DNA from 2 places in the Bacteroides parvus genome. Region 1 is predicted to be linked to the other one. Evidence: riboswitches for the same ligand, from Rfam matches in the RefSeq annotation. Region 1 holds a riboswitch; the other holds the start of a gene.
The links. A riboswitch is a leader RNA that binds a small molecule or an ion and turns the genes downstream of it on or off. The one in region 1 is predicted to bind thiamine pyrophosphate.

Region 2: it holds a riboswitch for thiamine pyrophosphate, as region 1 does, so the genes downstream of both, JXR92_RS06595 (TonB-dependent receptor) here and thiS (sulfur carrier protein ThiS) in region 1, are expected to answer to the same signal.

Annotation. Positions count from the first base shown of each region.
Region 1 is NZ_CP084680.1:3,153,474-3,158,132, reverse strand. Features, by position in the region: gene JXR92_RS12870 (xylulokinase) at 1-777, opposite strand, end outside; gene JXR92_RS12865 (NUDIX hydrolase) at 827-1,558, opposite strand; gene fabD (ACP S-malonyltransferase) at 1,956-2,843, shown strand; TPP riboswitch at 3,052-3,142, shown strand; gene thiS (sulfur carrier protein ThiS) at 3,212-3,409, shown strand; gene JXR92_RS12850 (thiamine phosphate synthase) at 3,415-4,098, shown strand; gene JXR92_RS12845 (thiazole synthase) at 4,109-4,659, shown strand, end outside.
Region 2 is NZ_CP084680.1:1,656,680-1,661,338, reverse strand. Features, by position in the region: gene JXR92_RS06605 (hypothetical protein) at 1-160, shown strand, start outside; gene JXR92_RS06600 (mechanosensitive ion channel family protein) at 288-1,157, opposite strand; TPP riboswitch at 1,262-1,358, shown strand; gene JXR92_RS06595 (TonB-dependent receptor) at 1,392-3,704, shown strand; gene pnuC (nicotinamide riboside transporter PnuC) at 3,704-4,354, shown strand; gene JXR92_RS06585 (thiamine diphosphokinase) at 4,362-4,659, shown strand, end outside.

The DNA.
Region 1 (4,659 bases):
AGCTATTTCACCCGGATTGAATACATTCAGGGAAAGGGCATTGTTGGGCTGGTCGCCAGCACGGTAAGTGATAGGCGTACCTTCTTTCAGACCCAGCTCTGCGGCTGCAGCAGCATTGACGCGTCCCTGCTCGGAGAAAGTCGGTTTGATGTCGGCAATCAGAGAGGAGTCGAATCCATAATACTCCATCAGAAAATCAGCAACCCGGTTGTTCTTGAAATCCCAGAACATCCCTTCGGACAAACCGGACACCGTGGTACAGATGGTACCGCTCAACTTCATGGCGATATAGTCGCCCGGCAGCATTATCTTATGAATCTTTTCGTAAACGGAAGGCTCATTCTCCTTAATCCAAGCCAGTTTGGAGGCCGTGAAGTTGCCCGGAGAATTCAGCAGATGTGAAAGGCAAGTCTCCTCTCCCAATGTTTCGAAAGCCTTTTGTCCGTAGGGCACGGCTCTGGAGTCGCACCAGATAATGGCAGGACGCAACACCTGCTGGTTTTTATCTACACATACCAAGCCATGCATCTGATAAGAGATACCAATCGCCTTGATGTCTTCTGCGTTTACTCCGGATTCTGCCAATACAGCTTGTGTGGCCAGTTTCAAATTTTCCCACCAATTTCCGGGGTCTTGCTCTGCCCAGCCGGGCTTCACTGCGATAATTTCCGCTTCAGTCTTGGGGAAGAAGGCAGACGATACACATTTGCCGCTTTCCGCATTTACCAGACTCGCTTTTACAGACGAGCTGCCGATGTCATAACCTAATAAATACATTTCTATCAATATTAAAGAATGAAAGTGATATGAAGAATTCAAAATCCGGCTACCGTCGGATTTTATTGTATATCTTTTTGTCAAAACGGTAGTAACGTGCCGCCCGGTGGGCCACGCCTTGCTGTTTTTCTTCCAGAGGAACGACATATTCCATCAGGGCTATCTTTTTATGGAAATTGCGTACGTCGTACTGCTTGTCATACACCAGCTCGTACAAAGTGCGAAGCTGGGATGCGGTGAACTTACGCGGCAATAAGTCGAACAGTGAAGACGGATTGAACTCGACGTACTGGCGGACATAGGTAATGGCTTCCTTGATAATCAGGTTGTGGTCGAATGCCAGAGCCTTTATATCCGGCATGGCTACCCAACTGGCTTGATAATCGTCCAAATCACGGTTCAATGCGCGGTCTATCTTCACCAGGGAAAGATAGGCTATGGTGACAATACGTTCCACCCTGGACTGCATGGCACGTTCCAGCCAATGCACATCTTTGGGGTCCTTCGTACGGTTTTTTGAACCGAATGCCTTAAATTGCATCAGATTGACGTTCTTCAGGCCCGTTAATTCATTCAACACCCGTTTGGCAGCTTCATCTAAGTCCTCATCCATATAAATCAGACTTCCGGGAAGCTTCATATCATGAAAGATTTCTCCTTCTTCCTCTCCTGCACGCTTAATCAGCAGAACCTTTAGCTGTTCTCCGTCAAAACCAATCACTACACAGTCCACAGAGATATGATTGTTTGCCAACGGCGTTTTTTGTTCTATGTTTTGCATAATATATCTCGTTAAGCGCTGCAAATATAAATAGGTTTTTCTAATTTGCAACAAAGGAAAAGAATATTTTTACAATGTTATAAAGCATTATTTTTCAACTGAATACATATCTTACTTTATACAATATCATTTTCAGTTGTTATCGTATGGAATACAATATGTAATTTACAAGAATACACAAGAGGTCTAATTGTAGGAAGTACAATAAGGAGGAAGTGTTTCATTTATAAGTATTTCAGTATCCGGATATCACAGAAGACCCAAGCATACATATTGTATTTTAGCTTCCTCCTTAAAGTAAGGGTATTGCACAAAAAACATCCGTTTGTGCGGTGAATATCAGAAAAACCTCTACCTTTGCAGCACTTTTTATTTAAACACTAAAAAACGAGTAAATATGAAAGCATTTGTATTTCCGGGTCAAGGTGCCCAATTCGTTGGCATGGGAAAGGACCTGTACGAAAATTCGGCATTAGCCAAGGAACTTTTTGAGAAAGCAAATGATATCCTCGGGTATCGTATTACTGATATTATGTTCAACGGTACAGATGAAGACCTGCGCCAGACTAAAGTTACCCAACCTGCCGTATTCCTTCATTCCGTTATTTCCGCCCTCTGCATGGGCGATGACTTTAAGCCGGAGATGACCGCCGGTCACTCACTGGGCGAGTTCTCCGCTTTGGTTGCTGCCGGTGCACTGAGCTTTGAAGATGGTCTGAAACTGGTGTATGCCCGTGCCATGGCTATGCAAAAGGCTTGCGAAGCACAGCCCTCCACTATGGCAGCCATAATTGCCCTGCCGGATGAAAAGGTTGAGGAAATCTGCGCCCAGGTAAGTGCCGAAGGTGAAGTTTGCGTGGCAGCCAACTATAATTGCCCGGGACAGATTGTAATTTCCGGTTCCATAGAAGGTATCAACAAGGCTTGCGAACTGATGAAGGCTGCAGGTGCCAAGCGCGCCTTACCGTTGAAGGTAGGCGGTGCATTCCACTCTCCATTGATGGACCCTGCCAAAGTGGAACTGGAAGCAGCCATCAATGCAACAGAAATCCATGCTCCGAAGTGCCCCGTATATCAGAATGTAGACGCTATGCCTCATACTGACCCGGCAGAAATCAAGAAGAATCTGGTGGCTCAGCTGACAGCATCGGTACGTTGGACGCAAACAGTGAAGAACATGGTTGCCGATGGTGCTACGGACTTCACAGAGTGCGGTCCTGGTGCAGTGCTGCAAGGTCTTATCAAGAAAATTGCACCGGAAGCAACGGCTCACGGGATTGCATAATTCTTTGTGTATAGTATATCTTCAAGGCTGTCTTTCTTCGGAGAGGCAGCCTTTCTTTTTAAAGAGCTTTACTTTCCTCTTGTAATCTCTTCTCTATCTGCTACGTCTGTATAGGTACGGAGATGGTAAGGAAAAGAAAAGTCAGAGACAGGGAGAAAAAAAGCTTCCTTTTGTTTTTTATTTCCGATTTTCCCTTACCTTTGTTGCCGTAAAGACAAAGGGGTGCCCTGACGGGCTGAGATTATACCCTCGAACCTGATGCAGTTAGTACTGCCGTAGGAATTGGATATTTTTTTCTTCACTAAACTTGCCGTAAAGACGCTTCTTTGTATTTACTTCCATTGTTTTATTTCTTAATGAACAGAAAAATGAAAGTATTGGTCAACAACAAGGAAGTGAAAACCGGCGCCACTACCCTTTCACAACTTATCGAGGAACTTGCCCTACCGGTGCAAGGCATTGCCGTGGCCGTAGACAACCATATTGTATTTCGCACGGAATGGACAAAATGCGCCCTGAGGGAATACATGTCCATCATCATTATCAAAGCGGCTTGCGGAGGGTGAGGAAGATGAAGGACGAGAGGCTGAAAAACGGAGGAATGCAGTTCATCACGCACTATACGGAGCGATATTCGTACCTGGATGCTGCACGCATGGCTCTTGAGGGCGGTTGCCGCTGGGTGCAACTGCGCATGAAAGACACCCCGGTGGAAACGATAGAACCCGTAGCCTTAGAGGTGCAGGCTCTTTGCCGACAATACGGTGCGACCTTCATCATTGACGACCATGTGGAACTGGTAAAGAAGCTGCGTGCCGACGGCGTACATCTTGGAAAGAAAGACATGCCCATAGCCGACGCACGCCGGATTCTGGGCGCGGAGTACATTATAGGCGGTACCGCCAATACTTTTGAGGATGTACAGCAACACTACAAAGCTGGTGCCGACTACATAGGCTGCGGCCCTTTCCGCTACACCACCACCAAGAAGAACCTAAGCCCGATATTAGGATTGGAAGGCTATGCCGCCATCGTCAACCGGATGCGGGAGGAGAACGTATGCCTGCCCATGGTTGCCATCGGAGGAATTACCATTGCAGACATTCCCGCCATTATGCAGACGGGAGTCAGCGGAATTGCCCTATCCGGCACGGTGCTGCATGCCGATAGTCCGGCAGACGAGATGCGGAGAATCATTTCTTTAATAAAGAATGAAGAAGCAGGGGAAAAAGTAAAGAACGAAAAATTAATATAACACTACTGACATGGAAAAATTAGTGATTGCGGGACGTGAGTTCAACTCTCGCCTGTTTTTAGGAACCGGAAAGTTCCATTCCGACGAAGTGATGGAACAATCCATCTTGGCATCCGGCACGGAAATGGTGACGGTGGCAATGAAACGAATTGAACTGGACAATAAGGAAGATGATATGCTGGTGCATATACAACATCCCGGCATTCAGCTTCTGCCCAATACCTCCGGCGTGCGCAATGCCGAAGAAGCTGTTTTTGCCGCACAGATGGCGCGTGAGGCTTTTGGCACGAACTGGCTGAAACTGGAGATACACCCCGACCCCCGCTATCTGTTGCCGGATTCTGTGGAGACGTTGAAAGCCACGGAGGAACTGGTCAAATTGGGCTTCGTAGTACTGCCCTATTGTCAGGCAGACCCCACACTGTGCAAGAGACTGGAAGAGGCAGGTGCCGCCACCGTCATGCCGCTGGGTGCTCCTATCGGCACAAACAAAGGACTGCAGACAAGGGATTTCTTGAGGATAATCATTGAGCAAGCCAATATCCCCGTAGTGGTGGATGC
Region 2 (4,659 bases), 1.5 Mb from region 1:
GTCATTGGATTTGGCTGCGGGTTCCACAACCGGCTTCAACATCTATGCAGTAGTGGAGAGCTATTTCACGGATTTGGAAAAACGAAAAGAAATCAATCAGCTGCTCAACCTGGAACAAGATGTCTGCGAAGAAATAGAGGCAGAATTAAGTTATAAATAAACTACGGAGTTACCGACTACTATTAAGTTACGGGCTACAAGTTGTCCTGCAGTATGATAATGCAGGACAACTTGTAGCCCGTAACTTATAGTGGCTGATAGCTAATAAATTGAAACTTGTAGCCCACTCAGTCTTTCGCCTGATGCACCGTCAACTGCGGGAATGGGAAGTCGATACCTTCCTCGTTGAATACGGAGTAAATCTTCTTGTTCATATCAAAATAAACGCCCCAGTAGTCTCCGCTCTTCACCCAAACACGAATCACCACATTCACACTGCTGGCATCCAGGGCATGAAGAGCCACAAACGGCTCGGGAGTATTCAAGATACGGCTGTCTTCGGAGATGATACGACGCACGGTGCTCTCTACCTTGTCATAGTTCTCACCATATTCTACACCGATCACCCAATCTACACGACGCGTATCCTCACGGCTGTAATTAGTCACTGTACCACTGCTCAACGCACCGTTAGGTATATAGATTACCTTATTGTCGGCTGTGGTCAGAATCGTATGGAAGATTTGAATCTCACGTACCGTTCCGGACACTCCCTGGCTTTCAATCCAGTCGCCTACCTTGAAAGGACGGAACAACAGTACAATCAATCCACCCGCAAAGTTCTGCAAGTTTCCGGAAAGTGCCATACCGATAGCCACACCGGCAGATGCCAACAAAGCTGCAAATGAAGTAGTTTCCACTCCCAATTTGCCGATAACGGCAATAATCAGCAGAATGGTCAGCAAGATATTGACTAAACTTTTCACAAAGCTCTGGATACTGGCATCCACATGTCTTTTTGCCAATAACCTCGCCAGCATTTTCCTAAGAAAGGAAATCAAGAACCGTCCTACCACAAAGATGATGACAGCTCCAATAATACGTCCACCGGCACTTACGCCCCAATCTATCAATTGCTGAAGGAATATCTGCAGTTTGCTGAAACCATCGTCAGCAACTTGGGCAGCAAAGGCTGCCATGAATAAAGATGATAACATAACTATATTCTTTTTTTAAAATTAATGCTACAAAATTAACAAATAACTCTGAGTTTCGTTCACTTAACTTGCCACTTTCGACGAAAACTCCTACCTTTGCCCCGATTTCAACTAAGGGGTGCCCTAATACGACGGGCTGAGATCATACCCATTAACCTGATCCGGGTAATGCCGGCGGAGGGAAAAGAAGAAAAGTTCCCCTTTTCTGTATTCATCTAAACGAAACAATTGCAAATGAAGAGACATGCAATGGCGGTCTGCCTCCTGACGGCAGCACTGGGTGTCTGTGCGCAGGCACAAGAACAAGACAGCCTGCGGGTGATAAACCTGCAGGAAGTGGAAGTCATCTCCACACGTGCCACAAACAGCACACCGGTGGCATTCACCAATATAGGCAAAGAACAACTGAAAAAACAGAATTTCGGACAAGACCTGCCGTATCTGTTGAGTATGACACCCTCCGCCATTACTACCAGCGATGCCGGTGCCGGGGTGGGTTACACCACGCTGAGAGTCCGCGGAACAGACGGCACACGCATCAACGTCACCGCCAACGGTATTCCCATCAACGACGCGGAGAGTCACACGGTATTCTGGGTCAACCTGCCGGACTTCGCCTCCTCCGTCAAGGACATGCAGGTGCAACGCGGAGCTGGTACCTCAACGAACGGTGCAGGAGCTTTCGGTGCCAGCATCAACATGCAGACGGGTGATTTCTCCATGAAACCCTATGCAGAATTCAACGGTTCCTACGGCTCCTTCCATACGCACAAGGAGACGGTGAAAGTGGGAACGGGACTCATCAACAATCATTGGTCGTTCGATGCGCGGCTCTCCAACATCAGTACGGACGGGTATATAGACCGGGCATCTGTGGGACTGAACTCCTATTATCTGCAAGGAGGATACTACAATGACAATACCTCCGTCAAACTGATAACCTTTGCCGGCAAAGAGCGCACTTACCACGCATGGAACTATGCCAGCAAGGAGGAGATGGAACGTTACGGACGGCGTTACAATTCCTGCGGATTCATGTACGCCACCGACCGGGACGGCCATGTATACAGCAAAGAATATTATAAAGACGACAACGGCGAGAAGCATTACCTCACGGACGAAGGAGGTGCACTGCATTTCTATGACGACCAGACCGACAACTATACGCAGAAGAATTACCAGTTGCTGTTCAACCACAATTTCACCTCGCAATGGAATCTGAATATCGGCCTGCATTACACCAAAGGCGACGGGTACTACCAGGAATATAAAGGCGAACGCTCGTTGACAGAGTACGGCATGTCGCCTTTCGAATACAATGGCGGCAAGGTAGAAGTAAGCGACCTTATCCGCAAGAAGGCAATGGACAACTGGTTTGGCGGTGGAATCTTCTCCGTAAGCTACAAAGCCGACCGTCTGCATGCCTCGCTAGGCGGTGCACTGAATCGCTATGACGGCGACCACTTTGGAAAAGTGCTTTGGGTAAAGAACTATATCGGCGAACTGAACCCCGACCACGACTACTACCGCAACAACGCCACAAAGAATGACGGCAATATTTATCTGAAAGCCAATTATGAACTGGTAAGCGGCCTCAGCGCCTACCTCGACCTGCAATACCGCCACATCGACTACAAGATAAACGGACTGAACGACAAGTACAACTGGACTGCCACCACTCCGGGAATGCAGAAGCTGGACATCGACGAAGACTTCGACTTCTTCAACCCGAAAGCCGGACTGTCCTGGCAAATCGACCGCAACCACCGCCTATACGGTTCGTTCAGCGTAGCCCATAAAGAGCCTACGCGCAACAACTACACCGACGGCTACTTCACCGAACATCCCAAGGCTGAGCGCTTGTTCGACTACGAACTGGGATATACCTTCGCCAACTCATGGCTCCATGCGGGTGCCAACTTCTACTATATGGACTATAAAGACCAGCTGGTACTGACGGGAGAGCTGAACGAGATAGGCGAAGCCATGGCCAGCAACGTGCCCGACAGCTACCGTACGGGTATTGAACTGATGGCTGGCATCAAACTGGACTGCGGCTTGCAATGGGACATCAATGCCACACTCAGCAAGAACCGTGTGCAGAACTTTACCGAGACACTTTTTGAAAACGAAGAGGCAGGGTCGGAAGCATGGGTCATCGAACACGGAGATACCCCCATCGCATTCTCTCCCGACTTCATACTGAACAACCGCTTCGGCTATACGTTCAAAGGATTCGAAGCCTCGTTACAGTCACAATATATCAGCAAGCAATACATGAGTAACGCCAAGCAAGAGGAGTGCACGCTGGATGCTTATTTCGTAAGCAACCTGAATCTGTCCTATACCTTCAAGTTGCCTAAAGTAAAGTCGGTAACCATAGGGTGCACCATCTATAATCTGTTCAATGAAGAATACGAGAATAACGGATACGCAGGCAGCGGATACTATCTCGACGATAACGGAGGAAAAGTCCGTTACAACTATGCCGGCTACGCTGCCCAGGCGGGAACGAATGTATTGGGACATATAGCAATCAATTTCTGATGGAACATATTCTTGAGATTACAGGCACTGTGACCGGGATCCTCTACCTCTGGTTGGAGTACCGGGCAAGCATTTATCTTTGGATAGCGGGCATCATTATGCCTGCCGTCTATATTTTTGTCTACTATGATGCGGGGTTGTATGCAGATTTCGGCATCAACATCTATTATCTGGGTGCTGCCATCTACGGCTGGATGATGTGGAAGTACAGAGCTGTACTACGACGTACTATCTTGAAACGGAAAGATGCCCCACAAAGGGGAGAGAACAACAGAACAGAAGAACAAAAGCAGGAGCTTTCCATTACCTATATGCCGACGCGCTACTTGCTGCCGCTTACTGCCGTATTCACCGCCGCCTTCCTCGGCATTGCCTGGATATTGATAAACTTCACGGACAGCAATGTGCCCTGGCTGGACTCCTTCACCACCGCACTGAGCATCGTCGGCATGTGGATGCTGGCACGGAAATATGTAGAACAATGGTGGGCATGGATTGCGGTAGATGCCGTCAGCGCCGGACTGTACATCTACAAAGGACTTGATTTTACAGCCGGACTATATGCCCTTTATACAATTATAGCTATCTTTGGCTACTTCAAATGGAGAAAGATGATGAGCAAAGACGAAGGATTAGAGATTAGGGATTAAGAAAGATATGAAAAACGAACTATCAACGAGCAACGAGCAATTATCAACTATTGATGCCGTAGTTTTAGCGAATGGGGAATATCCTGCCGGTCCCCTGCCTTTGAAGATATTGGCGGAAGCGCCATACGTGGTTTGCTGCGACGGCGGAGCGAACGAATACATCCGCCGGGGTCATACTCCCGACATAATCATCGGCGACGGCGACTCCCTCAGTGATGAAAACCGCCGGAAGTTCGGACATATCCTGCACCGTATCAGCGACCAGGAAACCAACGACCAGACCAAAGCCGTCAACTTCCTGCTGG